DNA from 3 places in the Cupriavidus sp. FW216-B1 genome. Region 2 is predicted to be linked to each of the others. Evidence: predicted binding sites of a transcription regulator. Region 2 holds the regulator's gene; each other region holds the start of a gene.
What was found. Region 2 encodes sigma-54, which starts transcription at its own class of promoters, with help from an activator protein. Its sites were predicted from a motif close to TGGCANGNAANCTGCTTT; they were not measured.

Region 1 (5,449 bases), on a different contig from region 2:
GCCCAGATCACGTCGAGCTTGGCGCGCAGGCCGGCGTCGGCCTCGGCCTTGCGCGCGGCTTCCACGGTCTCGCGCGAGGCGCTGCCGGGCTGGTCCAGCAGCGTGTCGACGGCCTGCGCGCGCACCGTGGCGTCGGGCGACTGCAGCAGCATGCTGCTGGCGGCGCTGTCCACCAGCGCGCGCAGGCTGTTGTTGAGCGTGAGCGATTCGAGCTCGTCGGCCTTCACGGCCACGGGCTTGCCGGTGATCGCGTCGAGGGTCTTGTCGCCGTCCTGGCGCACCATGCCGACCGACGGCGCGTATTGCAGCGCGTCGTCCTGCAGCGCCTTGAGGATGGGGCCGGCCTGTTCCGGCGGCGCCTTGGCCAGCGCGGTCAGCGCGGCGGTCTTGGCGTCGAAGTCGTCCTCGGCCAGCGGCTTGAGGTCGGCCTGCGTGAGCGGCGCGGCCCACAGCGGCGCCGCAGCCAGCAGCAGCGCGGCCAGCATGGCGCGCAGCCAGGGCAAGGCGGAAAGGGAAAAGGATCGGTGCATAGGGCTGGCGGAGTCCTGGTTGCGCGCTTCGGGTCGCGTCTCTTGTACTTGGGGGCGCAGCGATGCGGGCGGCTTCCGCCCGGCGGACAGGGCGGAAGAAAGGGCCGGCCTTCAGGCCGGCTGGCCTTCGGGCCTTCTGACGATGCCGCGCGCGGCGGCGGGGAGGCCGGCGTGGCGCGTTGCCGGCCCGCCCCCCGCCCCACGCCGCGGCCCGGCGGGAGAGGCAGCGCGCCTCGCGCCGGCATCGCGCGGCGGCTTGCGCCGCCGGCTTACATCACCTTGTCCGGCTTGCCTTCGTTGCCGGAGATGAACGGGCTCCACGGCTGCGCGCGGATCGGCTTCGGCGTCTTCCACACCACCGTGAACTGGCCGTCGCCCTTGACTTCGCCGATCATCACCGGCTTGTACAGGTGGTGGTTGTCGCCCATCGTCAGCGTGAAGCCGTCCGGGGCCTTGAAGGTCTGGCCGTACATGGCCGCGCGCACCTTGTCCGGATCGGTGCTGCCGGCCTTCTTCACGGCCTGCGCCCACATGTGGATGCCGACGTAGGTGGCTTCCATCGGGTCGTTGGTCACGCGCTTGTCGCCGCCCGGCAGGTTGTTGGCCTTGACCCACGCCGCCCATTCCTTCTTGAAGGCGTCGTTGGTCGGGTTCTTGACCGACATGAAGTAGTTCCACGCGGCCAGGTGGCCGACCAGCGGCTTGGTGTCGATGCCGCGCAGTTCTTCCTCGCCCACGGAGAAGGCCACCACAGGCACGTCCTTGGCCTTCAGGCCGGCGTTGCCGAGCTCCTTGTAGAACGGCACGTTGGAGTCGCCGTTGATGGTGGAGATCACCGCGGTCTTGCCGCCCTGCGAGAACTTCTTGATGTTGGCGACGATGGTCTGGTAGTCGCTGTGGCCGAACGGCGTGTAGACCTCTTCGATGTCCTTGTCCGCCACGCCCTTGCTCTTGAGGAAGGCGCGCAGGATCTTGTTGGTGGTGCGCGGGTAGACGTAGTCGGTGCCCAGCAGGAAGAAGCGCTTGGCGCCGCCGCCTTCCTTGCTCATCAGGTACTCGACCGCGGGGATGGCCTGCTGGTTGGGCGCCGCGCCGGTGTAGAAGACGTTCTTGGACATCTCCTCGCCTTCATACTGCACCGGGTAGAACAGCAGCGCGTTGAGTTCCTCGTAGACCGGCAGCACCGACTTGCGCGACACCGAGGTCCAGCAGCCGAAGGTCACGGCGACCTTGTCGTTGGTGACGAGCTGGCGCGCCTTCTCGGCGAACAGCGGCCAGTTGGAGGCCGGATCGACCACCACCGGCTCGAGCTTGCGGCCGAGCACGCCGCCGCTCTTGTTGATCTCGTCGATGGTCATCAGCGCCACGTCCTTGAGCGACGTTTCGGAAATGGCCATGGTGCCGGACAACGAATGCAGGACACCGACCTTGATCGGATCCTTGGACTGCGCCATCGCCAGCGGGCTGACCCCGGCCGTTGCGAAAAGCGCCGCGGCGGCTACCGCCGACAGCTTCAGCATGTCACGTCGTTTCATTGCAGCTCCCAGATTGTCTCGTGTTTGATAAGGAACAACGCACCCCAAGTAACGTATCTGCAACTAGCGTGCCATGAGCGCCGGGCGCCGCGAGGCGAGCCGTGGCGTGCTTCCGGTGGCGGGGGAAAGCCCTGCGCACCACGACTGTGCGCGATGTATGCGCACCAACTCCGTGCACGGCGGCGGCCAGACTCAGATTGGGGCATGCGCGGCCGCGCGCGCTGGCCGGACTGCCGCGCCGTGGTGCGCGGCGGCCGTTCCGCGGATGCGAATGGCGGTGGGGAACCAGGGGGGGATGAACGGCGCAACCGGCGACGGAACTGGCGCGGCGGCTTCGTGGTGCGGGGAGGGGTCGATGCGAACCGCCGCGGCGTGGGCGGCGGCGCGCGTCGGCGAGAGATGCGCGCCGGGCGCGGCAGGCGCGCCCGGCCAAGCGGTGCTGTGGGTGCTATGCGTCGGTGCCGCGAGCCGGCGCTACGAGTAGCGGCGCGTGATCGACTCCGCCACGCACACGGGCCGCTCGCTGCCTTCGCGTTCCACCGTGACTTCCCAGATCGACTGGGCGCCGACCAGCGCGGGCGCGTTGGGCAGCGGCTCGAGGCGCTCCACCGAGAGCAGCTTCACGCGCGCGCGCAGGCGGCTGCCGACCGGCACCGGCGCGGTGAAGCGCACGCGGTTCAGGCCGTAGTTCACGCCCATCTTCACGCCGGGCATGTCGAGCGCGTTGTGCAAGAACGCGGGCAGCAGCGACAGCGTGAGGAAGCCGTGCGCCACCGGGCCGCCGAACGGCGACTCGCGGCGCGCGCGCTCCACGTCGACGTGGATCCATTGATGATCGCCGGTGGCTTCGGCGAACTGGTTGACCTGGTGCTGGGTGACTTCGATCCAGTCGCTGACGGCCACTTCCTGGCCTTGCAGGCTTTCCAGTTCTTCGAGCGAAGCGATGGTACGCATGGTGTCTCCTTGTTGTTGTCGCGGGGGTGGCGAAGATGGCGAAAGCGGCGCGGGCCGGCGCCGCCAGATGATGCCTTGATGCAGGCGGGCTGGCAACGGCCTCAGGCCGGGCGGCGGCCGTACATGCCCATGCCCTTGACCGTGCAGACCAGCTCGCCGCGCTGGTTGGTGGCTTCCCACTGGGTGTGGATCACGCCGCGGTCCGGCTTGGAGGTGGACGCGCGCGCGTCGAGCACCACCAGCGACACGCTCAGCGTGTCGCCGGCGTAGACCGGCTTGAGCCAGCGGATCTCGTCCACGCCGGGCGAGCCCATGCTGGCCGACTTGGAGGTCATGTTGTCCACCAGCAGCCGCATCATGATCGAGCAGGTCATCCAGCCGCTCGAGATCAGGCCCTTGTAGATGCTGTTCTGCGCCGCGTCCTTGTCGACGTGGAAGGGCTGCGGATCGTACTGGCGCGCGAAGGCGAGGATCTCTTCCTCGGTCACGAGGTGCGAGCCGAGGTCGCGCTTGCTGCCGACGGTGAAGTCTTCGAAATACAGGGAAGGCATGGATGCTCCTTTTCCTTCTGTGGCGGGTGGCGGGTGGCATGTGGCGCGGCGGTGGCCGCGGCATGAAAAAAAACCGCGCCCGGACTGCGGCGCGGTTTCTGTCATGTTCCCGGATCAGGCGGTTTCCAGGAACCCGGGCTGCGCCGCGAAGCGGCCCAGGTGATGGTCGACGTCGCCGAAGGTGGTGTTGATCAGCGTCAGCCGCTTGAACATGTGCGCGGCCGGCAGTTCGTCGGTCACGCCCATGCCGCCGTGGATCTGCACCGCTTCCTGGCCGACCGAACGGGCCGCCTGGCCGACGCGCGCCTTGGCGGCCGAGGCCAGGCGGCGGCGCTCGGCGGGGCTGGCCTCGTCGAAGCGGGCGGCGGCCAGCAGCGTGATCGAGCGCGACTGCTCGGCGTGGATGAACATCTCCACCATGCGGTGCTGCAGCGCCTGGAAGCGCGCGATGGGCTGGCCGAACTGCTGGCGCGTCTTGGCGTATTCCAGCGTGGCGGCGTTGAGCGCGTCGATCACGCCGACCGCTTCCGCGCACAGCAGCACGGCGGCGTAGTCGGCGACCTGCTCGATCACGTCCCACGCGGCGCCGGCGGTGCCCAGCAGTTCGCCCGGCGCATCCTGGAAGGCGATGTCGGCGGCGCGCAGGTTGTCGATGGTGCGGTAGTCGGTGACGCTGACGCCGGCGGCCCGCGGGTCGACCAGGAACAGCGAGATGCCGCCGGTGTCGGCATCGGCGCCGGCGGTGCGCGCCGAGACGATGAGCTTGCCGGCCTGCGCGCCGTGGAGGACCACGGACTTGCGGCCGTTGAGCTTGCCGTCCTTGGCGGTGACGCGCACGTCGTTGAGCGCGTAGCGCGCGTGCGGCTCGTTGAAGGCCACCGCCAGCTTCAGCTCGCCGCCGGCGACCTGCTCCAGCAGCGCGTCCTGGCCGCCGGCCAGCCTGAGCGCGCAGGCGCCGACCACGGTGGCGAGGTACGGCTCCACCACCAGGCCGCGGCCCAGTTCCTGCTGCACCACCATCATGTCGACGGCGGTGCCCGAGAAGCCGCCCTGCGCCTCCGGCACCGGCAGCGCAGTCAGGCCAAGCTCGACCAGCGCGCCCCAGGCCGCGTCGCCGTGGCCGCTGGCGGACCTGATGTTCTTCCTGCGGGTCTCGAAGTCGTAGCTCTTGTCGATGAAGCGGTGGATGGCATCGGCCAGCTGCTTCTGCTCGTCGCTGAGATTGAAGTTCATGTCGCGTGTCTCCTCACAGTCCCAGGATCATCTGGCTGATGATGTTCTTCTGAATTTCGTTGGACCCGCCGTAGATGGAGGTCTTGCGATAGTTGAAGTAGTAGGCGGCCAGCGGCGCGGCATCGTCGTAGCCGGTGACGGCGTGGTCGTGCTCGCATTCCAGGTAGGCGGTGTCGAACGGCTGCGCGTAGGGGCCGACGGCCTCCACCATCAGCTCGGTCAGCATCTGCTGGATCTCGGTGCCCTTGATCTTGAGCATCGAGGCCTCGGGGCCGGGGCCCTTGCCGGCGCTCTCGCTCGACACCACGCGCAGCACGGTCAGCTCCAGCGCCATCAGCTCGATCTCCAGCGCGGCGACCTTGGCGCCGAACAGCGGGTCTTCGAGCAGCGGGCGGCCGTTCTTCTGCTGCTGCTTCGCCACGCGCTTGAGGAAGCCCAGTTCGCGCTTGGAGTTGCCCACGCGGGCGATGCCGGTGCGCTCGTGGCCGAGCAGGTACTTGGCGTAGGTCCAGCCGCGGTTCTCCTCGCCGACGCGGTTTTCCACCGGCACCTGCACGTTGTCGAAGAACACCTCGTTCACTTCGTGCTCTTCGTCGAGCATGATGATCGGGCGCACGGTGATGCCCGGCGTCTTCATGTCGATCAG
Region 2 (5,449 bases):
CTGCTGCCCCTGCTGCTGATGGCGCTGGTGGCCGGCAGCACGTTCTGGCTGGTGCAGGTCAATTCGCCGCGCGAGGCGCCCGCCGGGCCGGTCGGCGCCAAGCACGAGCCGGACTACTACATGGTCCGCTTCTCGGCCACCGAGCTGGCCGAGGACGGCAACACCAAGATGCGCTTCACCGGCGACAAGATGATCCACTTCGCCGACGACCAGACCTACGAAGTGACCAGGCCGGCCATGCGCGCCTACGAGATCGGCCGCCCGCCGGTCACGGGCCATGCCGACCGCGGCACCATGAACGCCGAGGGCTCGGTGGTGGACCTGTTCGGCAACGCCCTGATCGTGCGCGCGCAGGGGCCCGACCCGTCCAAGGACCCGCCCATGACGGCCGCCTCCGAGTATTTCCAGGTGCTGGTCAACGACGACATCGTCAAGACCGACAAGGCCGTCAAGCTCACGCGCGGGCCTTCCGTGATGACCGCCAACGGGCTCGTCTTCAACAACGTCACCCGCGAAGTACAATTGCTGGGTAACGTACACGGCACCATCATCACGGTCCCGCCGCCGGCCAGCCCCGCGGCCAGGCCGTGAGCAGGGCCTGACGTGGCCCCACCCGGAAACCGCCAGAGAAACGAAGCCGCCCGCGGGCCACAGCCGTCCGCGCCAACCGCCACCACGCCAATATGAATCCATTCCTGACGACATCGTCCTGTCGCCGCCGCGGCACGGCTGCCCTGATGACGGCCGCGGCCCTCCTCGGCCTGGCGCTGGCCGCGCCGGCCCGCGCCGAGAAGGCCGACCGCGACAAGCCGCTGGTGCTGGAGGCCGACAACGCCAGCTACGACGACGTCAAGCAGGTGTACGTACTGACCGGCAACGTGGTGCTGACCAAGGGCACGATGGTGCTGAAGTCGGACGCGGCGGAAGTGCGCACCGACCCCGAGGGCTACCAGTACGCGGTGGCCACCTCCAAGGGCGGCAAGCAGGCCTACATCCGCCAGAAGCGCGACAACGTCGACGAATACATCGACGGCTGGGGCGACCGCATCGAGTCCGACGGCAAGCAGGACCTGTCCAAGCTGATCGGCCACGCCCGCATGGCGCGCCTGGCCGGCGCCAAGCTGATCGACGAGATCCGCGGCGCGGTGATCACCTACGACAGCCGCAACGAGTTCTACACGGCCACCGGCGGCACCGACAACGCCACCGCGGGCAGCCCGTCCGGGCGCGTGCGCGCGGTGCTGTCGCCGCGCCAGGAGCAGCCCGCCAGCGGCGCCGCCGCCAGCGCGCTGCCGCTCAAGCCCGCGCCGGCCCCCGCCGCCCCCTGACCCCGCCGCAGCCGACCCACGGATTCACGCCTTCATGACCGCTACCTTGACCGAACCGTCGTCCGCGACCAACGTCCTGACCGAAAGCAGCACGCTCGTCGTGCGCCACCTGAAGAAGCGCTACGGCTCGCGCACGGTGGTCAAGGACGTGTCGCTCGACGTGAAGAGCGGCGAGGTGGTGGGCCTGCTCGGCCCCAACGGCGCGGGCAAGACCACCTCGTTCTACATGATCGTCGGGCTGGTGGCGCTGGACGAGGGCGACATCGTGCTCGACGACAAGCACATCAGCGGCCTGGCCATCCACGAGCGCGCCCGCATGGGCCTGTCCTACCTGCCGCAGGAAGCGTCGGTGTTCCGCAAGCTCAACGTGCAGGAGAACATCCGCGCCGTGCTGGAATTGCAGGTCCACGACGGCAAGCCGCTGGCCAAGGCCGAGATCGAGCGGCGCCTGGACACCCTGCTCGACGACCTGCAGATCGCCCACCTGCGCGACAACCCGGCGCTGTCGCTGTCGGGCGGCGAGCGCCGCCGCGTGGAAATCGCGCGCGCGCTGGCCTCCGCGCCGCGCTTCATCCTGCTCGACGAACCGTTCGCCGGCGTGGACCCGATCGCGGTGGGCGAGATCCAGCGCATCGTCAGCTTCCTCAAGGCGCGCAACATCGGCGTGCTGATCACCGACCACAACGTGCGCGAGACGCTGGGCATCTGCGACCACGCCTACATCATCAGCGAAGGCACGGTGCTGGCGTCCGGGCAGCCGGAAGACATCATCGCCAACGAGTCGGTGCGCAAGGTCTACCTGGGCGAGAACTTCCGCATGTAGCCGCGGGAGGGGCACGCGGGGACACCCGCGAGGCGGCGTTCATGCCGCCTTTCGCCCCGCAAACGATCACGGCGACGCCAGCGATAGCAATTTCCGTTCCACCAGTACGGAAGTTGGGCATAAAATAGCTCGCATGAAACCGTCGCTACAGCTCCGCCTCTCGCAACATCTCGCGCTCACGCCGCAACTCCAGCAGTCGATCCGCCTGCTGCAACTGTCCACGCTCGAACTGCAGCAGGAAGTGGAACAGGCCCTGACCGAGAATCCGCTGCTCGAACGCGAGAACGACTGGATCGAAAGCCCGCTGCGCGTGGCCGCCGACGGCTCGGTCAACCTGCAGAGCGCGCCCGCGCCGGCCCCCGCCGACGGCCAGGGCACCAGCGAGAACCGCGCCGACGGCGCCGCCGACAGCGAGGACAGCTACAGCGACAGCGGCGAGGACTACGGCAACGACTGGAGCCTGGACGACTTCGCCCGCCGCCCGCAGGGCGACGAGGACGAAAAGACCCCGATGCAGTTGCGCGACGCGGAGCCCACGCTGCGCGAGCACCTGATGGAGCAGCTCGCCCCGCTGAAGATCTCCATGCGCGACAAGGGCCTGGCCATCTTCCTGATCGAGTCGCTCGACGACGACGGCTACCTGAGCGCCTCGCTCGAGGAAATCTGCACGGAGCTGCCCGAGGAGCTCGAATTCGAGCTCGACGAGGTGCACGCCATCCTCACGCTGCTGCAGAGCTTCGACCCCGCCGGCGTGGGCGCGCGCAACGCTGCCGAATGCCTGGCGCTGCAGCTGCGCCGGCTCAAGCATCCGCAGCGCGAGCTGGCCCTGACCATCGTCACCAGCCATCTCGAGCTGCTCGCGGTGCGCGACTACACGCGCCTGAAGAAGGCGCTGCAGGTCGACGAGGCCGACCTCAAGGCCGCGCACGAGCTGATCCGCTCGCTCGCGCCCTACCCCGGCCATGCCTACAGCCGCCCCGAGGCCGACTTCGTCGTGCCCGACGTGTTCGTGCGGAAAATGAGCGGCGGCTGGATCGCGCAGCTCAACCCGGATGTGATGCCGCGGCTACGCATCAACGACATGTACGCGCAGATCCTGCGCGGCGCAAAAGGCGACTCCGGCGCGGCCGGGCTGCAGCAGAAGCTGCAGGAAGCGCGCTGGCTCATCAAGAATATCCAGCAGCGCTTCGACACCATATTGCGCGTCGCACAAGCGATTGTCGAACGTCAAAAGAACTTCTTCACCCACGGGGAAATTGCGATGCGCCCCTTGGTTTTGCGGGAGATTGCCGATACACTGGGTTTACACGAGTCCACCATCTCTCGGGTGACAACCAATAAATACATGGCAACGCCGATGGGGACTTTCGAGCTGAAGTACTTCTTCGGCAGTCACGTATCCACGGAAACCGGCGGCGCGGCCTCATCAACGGCAATCAGGGCGTTGATCAAGCAACTCATAGGAGCCGAAGACCCCAGGAACCCCCTGTCGGACAGCAGGATCGCCGAACTGCTCGGCGAGCAAGGCTTCGTGGTGGCCCGGCGAACCGTGGCCAAATACCGTGAAGCGCTGAAAATCCCTGCCGTCAATCTCCGCAAGACTTTGTAGCCGAGCCGCACCGCCTGCCTGGTGTGGCTCTTTCAGAAGGAGAAACGCTATGAACTTCAAGATCAGTGGACACCACTTGGACATCACGCCCCCGCTGCGTGAGTACGTGGAAACGAAACTGGAGCGTATCGTCAGGCATTTCGATCAAGTCATTGGCGTAAGCGTGCTGCTCTCTGTCGACAATACAAAAGAAAAGGACCGGCGGCAGTATGCGGAAATCAATCTACATCTCAAGGGCAAGGACATCTTTGTCGAGGCGCATCACGAAGACCTGTATGCCGCCATCGACGCACTGGTCGACAAGCTCGACCGGCAGGTGATTCGCCACAAGGATCGCGTGCAGAGCCACGACCGCGACGCGGTCAAGTACCAGATGGCCGCATCGCAGATGCAGCAATGACCGTGCCTGGCGGCCCGCCAAGGGGGCCGCCGGTGTCAGTCCCTTGAACCAGAACAAGCCGCGCCCGTTGCGCGGCTTTTTTGCGCCGTCCGCTTTCGTGTCCACCCTCGCGCCGGCGGCCGTTGCGCAATGCCACAAGGGGATTCCGCAACGCCCCGCCGCCGGTGTATGCTGCGCAATACATGAACGGTGGTTCAGCGATTCCGGGCATGCGCGCGGCACCGCTTCCGCGCACGGGCTATTGCGATGCACAAGGCGGGGGCGGGCCTGCTCTATAATGGCCAGACGCCCGACACCGGCATGGGACAACCGGTGCAATGCGGGTATGAGCCGGCACCGGCCTTTTCATCCCCTTTTTGCCTGGCGCGCCCCCCTGCCGGCCCCGGGCCTGCTTACTAGAAAAACCTGCGCATTCCACATGAATCGTTTGGCTAAATTGCTGCCACCCGGCAACATCAACCTCGACGTCAGCGTCACCAGCAAGAAGCGGGTGTTCGAACAGGCCGGGCTCCTCTTCGAGAACAACCACGGCGTAGCGCGCGCCACCGTGACCGACAACCTGTTTGCCCGCGAATCGCTGGGCTCGACCGGCCTCGGCGCCGGCGTGGCCATTCCGCACGGCCGCATCAAGGGCCTGAAGCAGCCGCTGGCCGGCTTCATGCGCCTGGCCGAGCCGATCCCGTTCGAGTCGCCGGACGGCAAGCCGGTATCGCTGCTGATCTTCCTGCTGGTGCCCGAGCAGGCCACCCAGCAACACCTGGAAATCCTCTCCGAGATCGCCCAGCTGCTGTCCGACCGCGAAATGCGCGAAGGACTCGCCACCCTGCCCACTTCCGATGCCGTGCACCAGTTGCTGACGCAATGGCATCCCTGACCCGCCTGGGCAGCCGCCACCCGGCACGCCGGGCGACGGCCCGCCCGGCCTGAAAGCCCGTCCCCCGAAAGTAGCCGCATGGAACTCACTGGCGTCACCTCGCAGTCGATCTTCGACGACAACGCAGCCGACATCAAACTCTCCTGGGTTGCTGGGCTGGAAGGCGCGGACCGCGCCTTCGACGTCGAGTTCGCGCGCGAAGCCACCTCCGCCGCCGACCTCGTCGGCCACCTGAACCTGATCCACCCGAACCGGATCCAGGTGCTCGGCAAGCCGGAGATCACCTACTACCAGCGCCTCGACGACGAGATGCGCAAGCGCCAGATGGGCGAGCTGATCCTGCTCGAGCCGCCGTTCCTGGTGATCGCCGACGGCATGGAGCCGCCGCCCGACCTGGAACTGCGCTGCACGCGCT
Region 3 (5,449 bases), on a different contig from region 2:
GACCTGCACCCACTGCGCCAGCGTGCCCAGCAGCCCAGCCACCAGCCACGCAGTGGCCAGCGTATCGGCCAGCGCCTGCCGCTCCTGCGCGGACGCCGCCCGGCCCTGCCGCCACGCCGCCCACATCACCGCGGCGGCCAGCGCCAGCGTCAGCTCGGTGATCAGCCGGCTGCCGGGAACATCGGCCATGCCAACGAGGCCCTGCGCAATGCCGGTGGCGATGAGCCAGAGCGGGAAGAGGATGATCCAGGGGAATCGGGCCGGCTCCGCCCGACCGGCGAGGCCGCCGGCCTGCCGGGGCGTCACGGCCCCCAGCACGATCACGGCAAGCGCGAACAACAGCGCGGCCGTCCATTCGCCATAGAAGGTGGCAAGCGGAAGCGTGTGCCGCGAGACCAGCAGGGGCACGACGAGCGCGGCGGCGAGGAAACTGAGGGGAATGGCTGACCGGGAGGGCAGCATGCGGGTGCCTTGTTATGCCGGGTTGGCAAAAGGCGGATGATAGCTTGGGGGACGGGAAAAGAAAAAGCGCCCGGAGGCGCTTTCCATACAAGGAACAGTGAAGATAACTGCGGTAACAAGCCGAGTGACTGTGCGTAATGTCCCCTCCCTATTCAGCACTTTGCTTTATTTTGCTCTTGCTATACGACTCTGCCCAACGGCAAAAGTCAGGTGCCCACACACGGCCTTCTCCTTCGCCGCAGGCTGTGACTATCTTGAGGACTTGGGCCAACTCGTCCTGCTCCCGGTAAAAGCTGAGACGCTCCAGCCAGATCTTACCCTCTGCGGGGTCCCCAGTCAGAGCAAGTAGCCATGCAGTGCGGGAAACCAGAGTTGGTGTAGGCAGTAAATGCACCGCCGCTATATGTGGAGCCAGGAGTCGAGCAGCATTGTCGCGTGTGATACGAACATCCTCGATGGTATTAGCTTCCGCCTGTGCCCGAAACCAGTGACGCGGCATAGGAAGAGCCGCACCTCGTTCACCTCCAATATATTCCCGAGCTTCGACTCGAAGATAATCTTGCCAAGTCGTTGCAAGGATGGTGACAACAGTGCCGGCAAGAACAAAACCTATGAGTATTGAAAACCAGCCCGGCAATCTCCACTTAATGAAACCCGATGGCTCTAGCCAGCCAATCATGAAACAAAACGGCAGAAAAAAATAGAAATAATGCAATGGATATTCAAGCATGGAGTGAACAAAAAACATAGTTAACCAAGCCAGTACCACTGCCGTCCGAGCTTTCTCATGGGAGTTGACGTGGAGAAACCGGATGCGCAATACGCGCCAGAACCACAATAACAAAGTCACTACTATACCGATAGTGCCGACGATACCGGTTTTAGCCAATAAGTCGAGAAGTTCATTGTGAGCATGCAACGACATCGCTGCGCGTACACGCAGCAGCGCGGCTTGTTGAAACTGGGTCCACCCGAATTCACCCCATCCAACCCCTAACCATGGGTGTGAACGGAACATGGACCACGCATGCGCCCACAAAGCCCTTCGCGACCCAACTTGACTAGACTCCTGCAAACGCCCTACTACGTCGAATAAATGCCAATCGAAGATCTGGCCCAGACTTCTGATAGTCGATTGGAGAATCAGCAATAGTAGTAACAGTGCGATAGAACCAAATACCAAACCTGTCGGACGACACATCAGACCATTCCGTGCCGATCCAGTATTCGCATGCCCTGCCCGAATGGAGCCACGGACGAGCCAAGCAGTCACCAGCGTGTAGGTCGAAGCCAACCCCACATGCAGCACTCCCGTACGAGAACCCGATAGCACGATGCCGCTTTCGAGCAAGAGTACCACCACAAACCAAGTTGGACTGCGCAGACGACCTCTATTTGCAAGCCATACCGATGCCACTAGGCCAAGCCCCTCCACGGTAGCCTGGTGATTGGGTTGATAGAGATTGCCCGATAAACGGCGATGGTTTTCATACGATAAAGAAGACACCAATCCAAAGCTATCGGGCTCGAATTGAAATAACTGAATCCATTGGGTTAGCATCCCTAACAGAGCGGCGGCAAGCCATGCAGTTGCAACGGCATCAATAAGTGATTCGCTGTCTTCAGTTGAAGCATCTCTCCGAAAGCACCATGCCATCCACATAACTACCGCTCCTAGAGCTAGACTCAATTGCGTAAGACCTCGACTTTCCGTCACGTCTACTTGGCCGATTGCCCCTTGGAATATACAAACGCCGAATAACCAAAGCGGCAACAATAGAATCTTCGGTATGGCAGCAGTGCCTCGCACCAAGACACTTGAATTGACTGATGGCCTGGTTGTCCACAAGAAAGCGACGACAGTGAGAGAGAAGAGAAAAGCAGAGACCCATTCTCCGTAGAATGTTGTCAGCGGGAGAGTATGCCGTGAAACTAACAGCGGCACTACGATTGCGACAGAAAGCAATCTAATTCGTACCTCATGTCCTCTTGGCAACATACGATATCGACTGAGCAGTCAACAAATATATAGAATCAAAAAAAGCGCCCGAAGGCGCTTTTTAAATTTTTGAGTTCCCGGAGATCTTAAGCGCCGCTAGCAGCAGTGGGATTATTCTTGATAATTGCGTCATAGGCGGCCTTGTTGCCAGCCTGAGTAATGGAAGTCGTATTTGTCCAAATGAGATTGGCATTACCCTGCGGAACAGTGGGCGTCATAGTAATGGTCTGCCCATCCAGGCCAGTACCAACACCAGTGGCGAGGGTAAGGACGACCTCACCATTGGTCACGAGAACTCCCGCTACTTCCTTGGTGCCCGTGAAATTAGGAATACCTGCCGCATTCGTGTCACAGCTATCGAGCACCCCACCTGCTTCTTGAGCACATACACCGACTGCGGTCTTGATAGCATCCACGGAAGAAATGGCAGCTGCGACCTTCGCCTTTACCGTGTAGTCCTGATACTGCGGAATCGCAATCGCCGCCAGGATGCCGATGATCGCAACCACGATCATCAGTTCGATCAGCGTAAAGCCCTTCTGGGCACGGCGGCCCAGTTTCTTCAGTTGAACCCGTTGTTGCATGATTGACCCCTCGAAGGAATTTTGGATACAAATAGAAACATCTTGTTTCATGTGATGCTGCACAATCTTTAGCAGTTTGCGTGCCAGCCCGGCGCCCCTTGAACTCTCGTTGGCAGGTGACAATTTTCGCCACTTCAGAGCACTCCTAGCTTTGACAGCGCGCAAATTTTGTCACTTGCGATGACGCAGACAGTCAGTAAACCGAGGGTTCCGCTTAATTCAGTACGAAATCACACTGAATTCACAACCAGATTCCTGTCTCGGAAAACGCAACGGGCGGCCCCAGGGCCGCCCGTCCCGCGGTGCGACAAGAGCACCGCCCCGTCTGACCGCGATCCCGCCCCTGCGAGCGGGACCGGCATCAGGCCGTCACGCCGGCTGTGCCGCGCGCTTCTGCATCAGCTTGCCGATCACCACCACCAGCGCGGCGCCGACGATGCCGAACACCAGGTGCGCGTGCGGCACGTGCATTTCGAACCAGGCGGAGTCGACCGGGTCGCTCACCAGCATTTCGCCGGCGAGGTAGCCCAGCAGCGCGGCGCCCAGCACGATGATGATGGGGAAGCGGTCCATGACCTTGAGCAGGATGGTGCTGCCGAACACGATCAGCGGGATGGACAGGCCCAGGCCCAGCACCAGCAGCATCAGCTGGCTGCCTTCCGGCCCCTTCTGGGCGGCGGCGGCCACGGCGACCACGTTGTCGAGCGACATCACGAGGTCGGCGATCAGGATGGTGCGGATCGCGGCCCAGATATTTTCCTTGGCGGCGTGGCCTTCTTCCTCGTCGTCGCCGGTCAGCAGTTGCACGCCGATGTAGACCAGCAGCGCGGCGCCGACGATCTTGAGGTACGGCAGGCTCAGCAGCTTGACCGCGGCCACGGTCAGGATCACGCGCATGACGATGGCGGCGGCGCTGCCCCAGAAGATCGCCTTCTTCTGCTGCGCGGGCGGCAGGTTGCGCGAGGCGAGCGCGATCACCACGGCGTTGTCGCCGGAGAGCACGATGTTGGTCAGGATGATGGATCCCAGCGCGATCCAGAATGCGGTGGAGGACAACAATTCCACGGTAAAGCTCCTCGAGTTTCTTGAATTATGGTTCGAACGCCGCATGGCGACGGGCGATGCGCAACCGACGATGTTCAGCCAACGACAAAATTCGGATGTCTGATTTTTCAGACATGAGATTTACCGTATCAAGCTTTCGATTCGGTTTCAATCGCCTTCCCGCCCGCCTCGGGAGATACCCTAGGTTCCTGGCGTCCCAGAATGACGCGCCCCCGCACGAAGGCGGGGGCATCGGTGGCTGGCGGCGCGGCTGCCCTGGGGCAACCGCGCGCCGGCCCGGTAATTCTCCCGCCCTCGCGGGCGGGATTCACCAGACAGCGGCGATTACAGGATCGACTTGAGCAGGCGGCCCATTTCCGACGGATTCTTGGTGACCTTGATGCCGCAGGCTTCCATGATTTCCAGCTTGGCCTGCGCCGTGTCGGCACCGCCCGAGATCAGCGCGCCGGCGTGGCCCATGCGCTTGCCCGGAGGCGCGGTCACGCCAGCGATGAAGCCGACCACCGGCTTCTTCATGTTGTCCTTGATCCATTGCGCGGCGTTGGCTTCGTCCGGACCGCCGATTTCGCCGATCATGACCACGGCGTCCGTTTCGGGATCGTCGTTGAACATCTTCATGATGTCGATGTGCTTCAGGCCATTGATGGGGTCGCCACCGATGCCCACTGCCGACGACTGGCCCAGGCCCAGCGCGGTCAGCTGGCCCACGGCTTCATAGGTCAGCGTGCCCGAGCGCGACACCACGCCGATGCGGCCCTTGCGGTGGATGTGGCCCGGCATGATGCCGATCTTGATTTCGTCCGGCGTGATCAGGCCAGGGCAGTTCGGTCCGAGCAGCAAGGTCTTCTTGTTGCCCTTACGCATCTTGTCCTTGAGCTCCATCATGTCGCGCACGGGGATGCCTTCGGTGATGCAGACCACCAGGTCCAGGTCGGCGTCGACGGCTTCCCAGATCGCGGCGGCGGCGCCCGCGGGCGGCACGTAGATCACGGAAACGGTGGCGCCGGTGGAGTCCTTGGCGTCCTTCACGCTGGCGTAGATGGGAATGCCTTCGAAGTCTTCGCCGGCCTTCTTCGGGTTCACGCCCGCCACGAAGGCGTTCTTGCCGTTGGCGTAGTCGCGGCAGCCACGGGTGTGGAACTGGCCGGTCTTGCCGGTGATGCCCTGGGTGATGACCTTGGTGTCTTTGTTGATCAGAATCGACATGCTGTAATCCTTTGCTTGGCTCGTAGCAGCGCGGGGCCAGGCCCGGCGCACCGCTCGCGTTCGCGTTTTGTTGGCGTTCGTGCGTCTTGGCTTACTTGCCCGCGGCCGCGGCCACCACCTTCTGGGCGGCCTC

Region 1: a site for sigma-54 is predicted at 2,122-2,139, ahead of urtA (urea ABC transporter substrate-binding protein). Genes of this name have one in related genera too.
Region 3: a site for sigma-54 is predicted at 3,114-3,131, ahead of AC3WXD_RS16520 (pilin). Genes of this name have one in related genera too.

What each region holds. Positions count from the first base shown of each region.
Region 1 is NZ_JBYTEL010000003.1:468,396-473,844, forward strand. It holds gene urtB (urea ABC transporter permease subunit UrtB) at 1-530, opposite strand, end outside; gene urtA (urea ABC transporter substrate-binding protein) at 800-2,065, opposite strand; gene AC3WXD_RS11830 (MaoC family dehydratase) at 2,540-3,019, opposite strand; gene AC3WXD_RS11835 (MaoC family dehydratase) at 3,121-3,570, opposite strand; gene AC3WXD_RS11840 (acyl-CoA dehydrogenase family protein) at 3,685-4,803, opposite strand; gene AC3WXD_RS11845 (acyl-CoA dehydrogenase family protein) at 4,817-5,449, opposite strand, start outside.
Region 2 is NZ_JBYTEL010000011.1:67,720-73,168, forward strand. It holds gene lptC (LPS export ABC transporter periplasmic protein LptC) at 1-591, shown strand, start outside; gene lptA (lipopolysaccharide transport periplasmic protein LptA) at 684-1,328, shown strand; gene lptB (LPS export ABC transporter ATP-binding protein) at 1,363-2,151, shown strand; gene AC3WXD_RS21860 (RNA polymerase factor sigma-54) at 2,285-3,760, shown strand; gene hpf (ribosome hibernation-promoting factor, HPF/YfiA family) at 3,810-4,160, shown strand; gene ptsN (PTS IIA-like nitrogen regulatory protein PtsN) at 4,579-5,034, shown strand; gene hprK (HPr(Ser) kinase/phosphatase) at 5,113-5,449, shown strand, end outside.
Region 3 is NZ_JBYTEL010000006.1:437,979-443,427, forward strand. It holds gene AC3WXD_RS16510 (PglL family O-oligosaccharyltransferase) at 1-462, opposite strand, end outside; gene AC3WXD_RS16515 (PglL family O-oligosaccharyltransferase) at 611-2,125, opposite strand; gene AC3WXD_RS16520 (pilin) at 2,548-3,045, opposite strand; gene AC3WXD_RS16525 (TerC family protein) at 3,415-4,110, opposite strand; gene sucD (succinate--CoA ligase subunit alpha) at 4,435-5,316, opposite strand; gene sucC (ADP-forming succinate--CoA ligase subunit beta) at 5,408-5,449, opposite strand, start outside.